4 regions of the Blautia sp. SC05B48 genome follow, and region 3 is predicted to be linked to each of the others. Evidence: riboswitches for the same ligand, from Rfam matches in the RefSeq annotation. Region 3 holds a riboswitch; each other region holds the start of a gene.
What was found. Region 3 has a riboswitch for cobalamin ahead of EYS05_RS09545 (ABC transporter substrate-binding protein). Riboswitches for the same ligand answer to the same signal wherever they lie in the genome.
Positions count from the first base shown of each region.

Region 1 (2,205 bases), 130 kb from region 3:
AGCTTAAGATCCCGACTCTTTCCAACCGTGTGGACATTGGAGTCCGTGTGGAGCTTCCGGCGGAGGTTTTCAGCCGTCTGACAGATGAGCTTTATGAGAGCAAGATCGTTTACAGAACTGAGAAGTTTGAGGATATGGTTCGTACCTTCTGCATGAACCCGCGAGGTGTTGTCGTGAATGAAAATACCAACGGTATTATCACAGTAAACGGTCACAGCTACGAAGATCCGGCAAAGCATACCAACAATACAAACTTTGCCCTTCTGGTATCCAAGCATTTCTCAGAGCCGTTCCATGACAGCAACGGATACGGTGAGAGCATTGCAAGACTTTCCAATATGCTTGGCGGTGGTGTTATGGTACAGCGGTTCGGAGATCTGATTCGCGGAAGACGAAGCACAAAAGCCCGTATTGAGGAAAGCTTCGTAACACCTACACTTTCTGCGACACCGGGAGATTTAAGCCTTGTTATGCCGAAACGTATCCTGGATGGCATCATCGAGATGATCTATGCCCTGGATAAGATCGCACCGGGAACCGCGGATGACGATACTTTGCTTTATGGCGTGGAGGTTAAATTCTACAACATGGAGGTTGAGATCGACGAAAATCTGGAAACTTGCCACAAGGGTCTCTTTGTTATCGGAGACTGCAGCGGCGTGACACACTCTCTTTCCCATGCATCTGCCAGCGGAATCTACGTAGCCAGATACCTGGAGCAGGAGTATTTTAACAGATAAACTGCAGAGCAGTTTATCTGTTATGAGCAAGTAGCGAATATTTGGTGTAAGACAGTCCTTTTCTGATATCAGGGTGATGACAGAAAGGGGCTGTTTTTTATGCAGGATGTGCATGAAGATTGGAGAAAGTATTCTGATAATAACTGACAGATACAGGGAGAAAACCGGTTACTGTTCACTGGTAATATTTCGCGAGGTGTTTTTTTGTGAGCGAAGATCACAGAAAACCGTGAATCGTCTGACATCAATCTTGACAAATTTATGAGTTTGTGGTAAAAGTTAGATAACCAGGTAAAAGAAAATATGTGCAAATGTTATAATGATAAGGTTGCATCCAGTCGGATGTGCAAAAGAGAATCCGGTGAGAATCCGGAACGATACCGTCACTGTGAAAGGGGAGCTGCTTTTATAACCACTGGGAGACCGGGAAGGGAAAGCAGTGTGGAACCAAGTCAGGAGAACTGCCTTATTGTGAGATCCAGGGATTCGCGGTTTACGAATCGGTATTCTCCATAACAATACAGAACTTCTTTTTATGTATTTGTATTGCGCAGAGAATCATGTGTGAGCAGGCGGCCGCAGAGAGCTGCTGTTTTTTTGTACATATCAGTATTCTGGAAATACATGAAAAGAGGACAATGAGAAATGAAAAGAAAAACAATGTTAGCTCTGATGCTCGCAGTTTCCATGACATGCTCTATGGGTGCGGCTACAACAGCAATGGCAGCAGAGGATTCTGCTACAGAAGAGAACGCTGAGGCAGCTGATACCACAGAGGCTTCTGATGCAGATCAGGAAGCAGCAGATAATGTAGCAGCTCTGATCGACAAGATCTATGTACAGGAAAGAAACGACACAACAGATGAGGACTGCAAGGCAGCCAAAGAAGCATGGGATGCTCTGACAGATGCTCAGAAAGAGCTGGTAGAGGGTGAGAATGCAGATCCGGATTATTTCGGACGTGACACAGGAGATGCTTCCAAGGACGATCCGCGTAACCAGGATGAGATCGGTGAGAATGAACTTCTTGTTGTAAGCTTTGGTACTTCCTTCAATGACAGCCGTGCAGAGGATGTCAAGGGAATCGAGGATGCTCTTGCAGAAGCTTATCCGGACTGGTCTGTAAGAAGAGCATTTACAGCACAGATCATCATCAACCATGTAGAGGCAAGAGATAATGAAGTGATCGATAACATGCAGCAGGCTCTTGACCGTGCAGTAGAGAATGGTGTTAAGAATCTGGTTGTACAGCCTACCCATCTGATGCATGGTGCTGAGTACGATGAGATGACAGAAGCAATCAATGGCTATAAAGATAAATTCGAGTCTGTAGCTATCGCAGAGCCAATGCTCGGTGAGGTTGGAGACGATGCAACTGTGATCAATGATGACAAGAAAGCCGTTGCTCAGGCGATCACAGATACGGCTTGCAAAGAGGCCGGATTTGACAGCATGGATGCAGCAG
Region 1 is NZ_CP040518.1:2,203,633-2,205,837, forward strand. Features, by position in the region: gene EYS05_RS10110 (NAD(P)/FAD-dependent oxidoreductase) at 1-740, shown strand, start outside; cobalamin riboswitch at 1,049-1,223, shown strand; gene EYS05_RS10115 (sirohydrochlorin cobaltochelatase) at 1,386-2,205, shown strand, end outside.
Region 1: linked by a shared signal. The riboswitch ahead of EYS05_RS10115 (sirohydrochlorin cobaltochelatase) and the one ahead of EYS05_RS09545 (ABC transporter substrate-binding protein) in region 3 are both predicted to bind cobalamin.

Region 2 (2,205 bases), 140 kb from region 3:
TGAAGCAGCAGCGAGAGCACAGGCTGAGGCAGAAGAGGAAGCAAGACGCCAGGCAGAGCAGGAAGCACAGCAGGATGAGGCGGACGAGAGCGAAGATGTACAGTACGATGAGGACGGCAACGTGATCGAGAATACAGATGAGGATACTGCAGAGGATGACACCGAGCATGTGGATGAAGATGCAGACAATGTGATCGAGGATGATGCGTCCGGGGATACTGAGAATACAGAGGATAATGCAGACGCAGATTACGATAACAGCACAGATGCATCCGAAGAAAGTGCAGAGGACACATCCTCAGACAGTGACAGTCCTTCTTACAGCAGCGGTTCAGGATCTTCTGTTGTGAATTATGCCACACAGTTTGTAGGAAATCCTTACGTATGGGGCGGAACAAGCCTTACCAATGGTGCAGACTGCTCCGGATTTGTACAGAGTGTCTATGCGAACTTCGGAGTCAGCCTTCCGAGAACATCCTATGAGCAGCAGAATGCAGGTACAGAAGTATCCTACGCAGATGCACAGCCGGGAGATTTGATCTGCTATGGCGGACACGTGGCTATTTACATGGGTAATGGCCAGATCGTTCATGCATCGAACTCTCAGGACGGGATCAAGATCAGCAATGATGCTACATACAGAACAATTGTATCTGTAAGACGTCTTGTATAATAAGAACGTACAACAGAAAATAAAAACACAGCAGCCCGACAGCAGTTTGTCGGGCTGTTTTTGACGTCGGAAAAAACACTGAAAACCTATGGAACGGAGTGAACAGCAATAAAACATGCTCATAAATATATAAATATTGAAAATAGTATTGACATATAATTAACAGGATGTTATTATGATGTCAGTATAATTCCATATTGAACATAGCAAGTGCTGAGGATGGCTGACAGTTATGTATTGATTATCAGAGATCCGCAGAAAAGGGAATCAGGTGTGAAACCTGAGCGATCCGGTCACTGTAACGGAGGAGCAAATCTCATAGTCCATTGTACGTATGTATGAGAAGGAGAGAGGAGCCATGATCCCGGAGCCAGGAAACCTGCTTGTTATGGCGAGGTTAAACTTCCGTGTAAAGTGTAACAACCATTTCAGGGACTCCGCACCCCTGGGACGTTGTCTACTTTTTTACGAGAGTAGGCATTTTTTTATGGAATGCGCCTGTTCATATGAATTATACATGATTAAATGGCAGGCGATACTACTCCGGATACATTCGTTCCCTCCGCGCACTCATGAACGGATTATATTTCTACCCCGGGGTGGCATCGCTACCTCTTTTTTTATAGGAAAATTTATGCGTGGTTATGTCAGGAGAGGAGAAAAGAGCCATGGAGAAGCCATACTGGGAAGGCAAAGAATACTCTTACTTCAGCCACAAAAAATGTGAGTACTTTCCATGCCATAAAGGAGCAGATCCGGAGAACTTCAACTGTCTGTTCTGCTATTGTCCTTTATATGCACTGGGAGATAAATGTGGTGGTAATTTTCGCTTTACGGAAAGCGGCATCAAAGACTGCACCGAATGCAAGCTTCCTCACAGAAGAGAGAACTTCGGATATGTTACAGGTAAATATAGCGAGCTTGCGGAAATTGTACGGAAGCAGCGGGAAAAATAAAAAACAGGTCAGTTCAGGTACAGGAAAATGCATATTCCTGTGTTTGAACTGGCCTGTTTTGTTTTGGGGTGGACAATAGCTGTTATCTGTCGGAAAAATACAGAAGATCATTCTCTGGTTTGGAGAAAAACCTTGAGTCTGGGAAGCTGGTTGTTGAGGATCAGCTGTTCCGGAAACATGGCCTGATGAACAAACTCAGCAGCATAGGTAAAATCTCCGATATGCTCCGGGCCATGGCTGTCACTGGAAAGAAGCAGCGGCAGATCATATTTGCGGCAGCATCGAAGGATCTCGAAACAGTTTTCTCTTGTGTCGCCACGATAGCCATAAGGTGCAAGAGAAGCTTCGTTGATCTCAAAGATCGTGCCGGTTTCCCTGGCAGCCCTTGCAAGCGCATCATAATTAACCGGGTAATGAGTGTTATCACTATGTCCGAGGATCTTCACACAGGGGTTTTTCATTACATTGATAAAAGCTTCTGTGTTTTCGGCTCTGGTACCGCAGCGGTAATTCCAGGCATGCATGCTGGCAATGGCGTAATCAAGTTTACATAATAATTCCTGATCTAAATCTACC
Region 2 is NZ_CP040518.1:2,220,200-2,222,404, forward strand. Features, by position in the region: gene EYS05_RS10175 (C40 family peptidase) at 1-673, shown strand, start outside; cobalamin riboswitch at 876-1,064, shown strand; gene EYS05_RS10180 (cysteine-rich small domain-containing protein) at 1,342-1,629, shown strand; gene EYS05_RS10185 (phosphatase) at 1,737-2,205, opposite strand, start outside.
Region 2: linked by a shared signal. The riboswitch ahead of EYS05_RS10180 (cysteine-rich small domain-containing protein) and the one ahead of EYS05_RS09545 (ABC transporter substrate-binding protein) in region 3 are both predicted to bind cobalamin.

Region 3 (2,205 bases):
AATCCTTCCAGGAAGCCATGGAGGAGGCCGGACAGCCGGCAACACTTTCTGCATTTCTGGAGGAGATCGCACTGGTGGCAGATATCGATTCTGTTGATCCGGATCAGGATTATGTGCTGCTGATGACTCTTCACAGTGCCAAGGGACTGGAGTTCCCAAATGTATTTATCGTGGGAATGGAGGACGGTGTTTTTCCGGGATATGCTTCCATCTGGTCCGGTGATCCGTCGGATATCGAGGAGGAGCGAAGGCTCTGTTATGTGGGGATCACCCGTGCCATGAAGGAACTGACTTTAACCTGTGCAAAACAGCGGATGATCCGTGGGGAGACTCAGTATAACCGTGTGTCACGTTTTGTAAGGGAGGTTCCACGGGAGCTGGTAGATCTTGGACATACCATTCAGGAGAAAAAGCCCAGAGTAGATGATATCGTATCTCCGAAAAGCGCCTATGCCCAGATGAAAATGAATTTCCAGGCAAAGAGCACCCTGCAGAAAAAAGATTTCACAGTGAAGAAGGCGGACAGCCTGGACTATGGTGAGGGAGACACGGTCCGTCATGTGAAATTCGGAGTCGGTATCGTAAAAAATATCGCAGACGGCGGCAGAGACTACGAAGTGACGGTAGACTTTGACAAAGTCGGCGTGAAAAAAATGTTCGCCGGTTTTGCCAAGCTGAAAAAGATCTGAGAGGGATCTCTCCGGGCAGACTATTTCTGCAAAAAACTGTAAAAATCCGGCCTCAAGGTTGTAATTGGAAAACCGGTATGTTAGAATCAGTATCAGCGTAATTGAATTGCTGTGAAGTGAACAGTATCACCGGCACATATGCTGCCGGATACTGTGAGGAGGGAATCGGGTAAAAAGCCTGAGCGGTTGCGGCCACTGTATACAGAAGAAGGGATTTCACATGCCATTGCAGAAACTCATGTGAGAAGGCGAAATCCCGATGTCAGAGAGATTCTGGAGAAAATTCTGATACATCATTCATGATCGGCTAAAAGATGAATGGTGTATCAGTTTTTATTTTGCGGAGTTTTTTCTGAGTCTGTAAGTCAGGAAACCTGCTTGACAGTATGTAAGTGGGAGCTTCCGTACAAAGTGTTCCGTGCAGATTTTATGAAGCCCCATCTTTTCGGTTACCCATAGGCAACAGGAGATAAAACAGGCGAAAAGAGAGGAAATGAAATGAAAAACAAGTATGTATCCACAAGAATCATGGCAATGGTAATGGCAGCGGCAATGACCGTATCAGCAGCTCCGGCTGTTTATGCCGCAGAGAGAGCAGACTCCGAGACCATCAAGGAAGACAACCAGCCGGCAGCAGAAGACAGTACAGAGTCTGCAGACATCGAAGATTCTTCCGCAGAGGCAACCAAGACAGAATATCCTCTGACCATCACAACCTATGATTACGATGGAAACGAAATCGAAACCACTTATGAAAAAGCACCGGAAAAAGTCCTTGCTGTATATCAGGGAAGCATTGAGACTATGCTCGCACTTGGTCTGGAAGACCACCTGGTAGCTACCGCAGGTCTTGATAATGAAGTTCCGGAAGATCTCAAAGAAGCATTCTCAAAAACAAATTATCTTGACGAATTTACCCCATCCCTTGAAACTGTAACAATGCTGGAGCCGGACATGATCTTATCCTGGAGCTCTCTTTTCTCTGATAAGAATCTGGGAAATGTAACAGACTGGATCGACAAAGGCTGCAACACCTACTACAACACCAATACTCGTCCGGACGGCGACAGAACACTGGAAAATGAATTCACAGATATCTTAAATATCGGAAAGATCTTCGATGTACAGGACAAAGCACAGGCTATCGTTGATGATGCAAAAGCAGTGATCGACAAAACTCTTACTGCAACTGCAGATGTAAAAGACAAACCAAGCGTAATGGTATTGGAGCCTCTTGGAGATGACATCACAAACTATGGCGTAAAGAGCCTTGGCGGAGATATGGTAACACAGTTAGGCGCAACTCTTGCAAACCCGGATGCTTCCACCGTTGGAAAAGAGGATATCATCGCAGCCAACCCTGACGTGATCTTTGTGGTTTACATGCCATATGCAGGAGATGATCCGGAAACTGTTAAGAACAGCCAGCTTGCAGTGATCCAGGATGATGAGTCCCTGAAGAGCCTTGACGCAGTAAAGAACGGACGTGTTTACCCGATCATGCTCAGTGAGATGT
Region 3 is NZ_CP040518.1:2,077,816-2,080,020, forward strand. Features, by position in the region: gene pcrA (DNA helicase PcrA) at 1-689, shown strand, start outside; cobalamin riboswitch at 791-1,081, shown strand; gene EYS05_RS09545 (ABC transporter substrate-binding protein) at 1,188-2,205, shown strand, end outside.

Region 4 (2,205 bases), 900 kb from region 3:
ATGGTGTTGTTTGGACGTAATGTACTGTCCCTGTTTGTATCCGGTGAACCGGATCAGACCCGACAGGTATTGGATATAGCATATAAGTATTTGTTTATTATGGCTGTTTTTTTGTGGGTGCTGTATCTGCTGTATGTGTATCGTTCCGCTATCCAGGGCCTGGGTAATACTTTGATTCCGCTTGCCAGCGGCATTGCAGAATTTATAATGCGTGTCAGTGTTGCGCTGCTGCTGCCAAAAATGATCGGCGAAGATGGAATATACTATGCAGAGATCTGTGCATGGAGCAGCGCAGCTGTTTTATTATTCGTAAGTTATATGATCATTATACGGAAATATAAAGAAGTCACTGTTCATACATAATGTCATTTACTTGAGGAATCTATAATGATATACAGGCGGAAAATATCCGGGTTTTAATATGAAATGTTCAGATATTTCATATTTGACAGAAAAACTATTTATATAAAAAGAAAAGTATGATATTATGTACTTATTCGTTGCAACTATGAAAATTGAATAGTCAGAAGGGTGTATAAAGTACTTAATAAGGAATCTGGTGAAATGCCAGAACAGCCACCGCTACTGTGACAGGGACGAAAACCAAAATATCACTGGAGAGATCCGGGAAGATGGTAAGTAGGAAGAACTGGAGTCAGGAGACTTGCCTTTTTGACAGAAGAATTCTGATTCGGATGGGATACAGAAGGAATAAGCTCTGCCTGAGGTGGAGGTTTGTTTTTTGTGCTGATATGATGCTGGATCATATCAGCCTTTTTTATTTTAACCGAATAAACAGATGAAAAATGAGGAGAAATGAAAATGGGAAAAGTAATTGCAAAGCGTTTTATATTTATGATTCCGGTAGTTCTGGCGGTTACATTTATTATTTTTATGCTGAGTTTTATATCGGCAGGTGATGCGGCCAGAGTTCTGGCGGAGAAAAAATACGAGCACCCGTCACCGGAGCAGATAGAAGAAGTACGGCATGAGGAAGGACTGGATCAGCCGGTGCTGGTACAATACGGGAAATGGCTGGATCAGGCACTTCATGGCGATTTTGGAAAATCATATTCTACCAGAAAACCGGCTTTTGAGGAATTAAAAAGATATTTTCCACAGACATTTAAACTGGCAGTTACTTCGTTTTTATTGTTGATGATCGTATCAGTCCCTCTCGGAATTTTGTCGGCAATTTATGAAAACAGAGTTCTGGATAAAGTCATTCGCATTTTGTCGTCCCTCAGTGTATCTATGCCGTCTTTCTGGATCGGTCTGATGCTGCTCTATATATTTGGAGTAAAGCTAAAAGTGATTTCCGTGATCGGAGGAGATGCCGGAGGCATCCCGATTCTTGCGGCATTTGCCATGGATATCAGTTTCTTTGGAATTATGACGAGATTGATCCGTACCAATATGATACAGGTGCTGAAGCAGGATTACATACGTGCCAGCAGAGCTAAGGGATTGTCATCTGTAAATGTAATTTTGCGTCATGGTCTGAAAAATATCCTGATTCCTGTGCTGACACGTCTGGTATCAATTGTGATTGGTTTTTTCTGTGGCTCAGCTGTGATAGAAAGTATTTTTTCAATTCAGGGAATCGGAAATCTGGCATTGAAATCCGTGATCTCAAAAGACACTCCGGTGCTGCAATGTTTTATCTTTATTCTGGCTGTTGGCATTGTAGTATTAAATTTTCTTGTGGATATCGCCTATTCTGCGATTGACCGGCGAATCCAGTTAAAGTAAAGGAGAGATCATAGAATGGGAAGCAGAAGAAAGCAGAAAACAGAAAAAAGCATGATCCAGAATCTGTACTGGAAACAGGTATTCCGGTCACCAAAAACAAAAATAGGATTGATGGTGGTCATAATTTTTGTATTGGCAGCTATTTTTGCACCTGTACTGGCGCCACATGATCCACTACTTGTGGATGTTTCGATAAAATTAAAGAATCCGTCGGCGGCATATCCTTTAGGTACTGATCAGCTGGGACGATGTATTTTATCAAGACTTCTCTGGGGCAGCCGGTATTCACTGAGCTATAGCTTTACGGTGCTTCTGATCACCGTATGTGTCGGGGTGCCGATCGGACTGTTTGCCGGATATGTAGGTGGAAAAATCGATTCGATAATTATGAGGATCATTGATGTATTTATGGCTATGCCGGTCTTTATTGTTGCACTTGCCATTGCAGGAACC
Region 4 is NZ_CP040518.1:1,173,334-1,175,538, reverse strand. Features, by position in the region: gene EYS05_RS05340 (MATE family efflux transporter) at 1-363, shown strand, start outside; cobalamin riboswitch at 513-686, shown strand; gene EYS05_RS05335 (ABC transporter permease) at 823-1,752, shown strand; gene nikC (nickel transporter permease) at 1,768-2,205, shown strand, end outside.
Region 4: linked by a shared signal. The riboswitch ahead of EYS05_RS05335 (ABC transporter permease) and the one ahead of EYS05_RS09545 (ABC transporter substrate-binding protein) in region 3 are both predicted to bind cobalamin.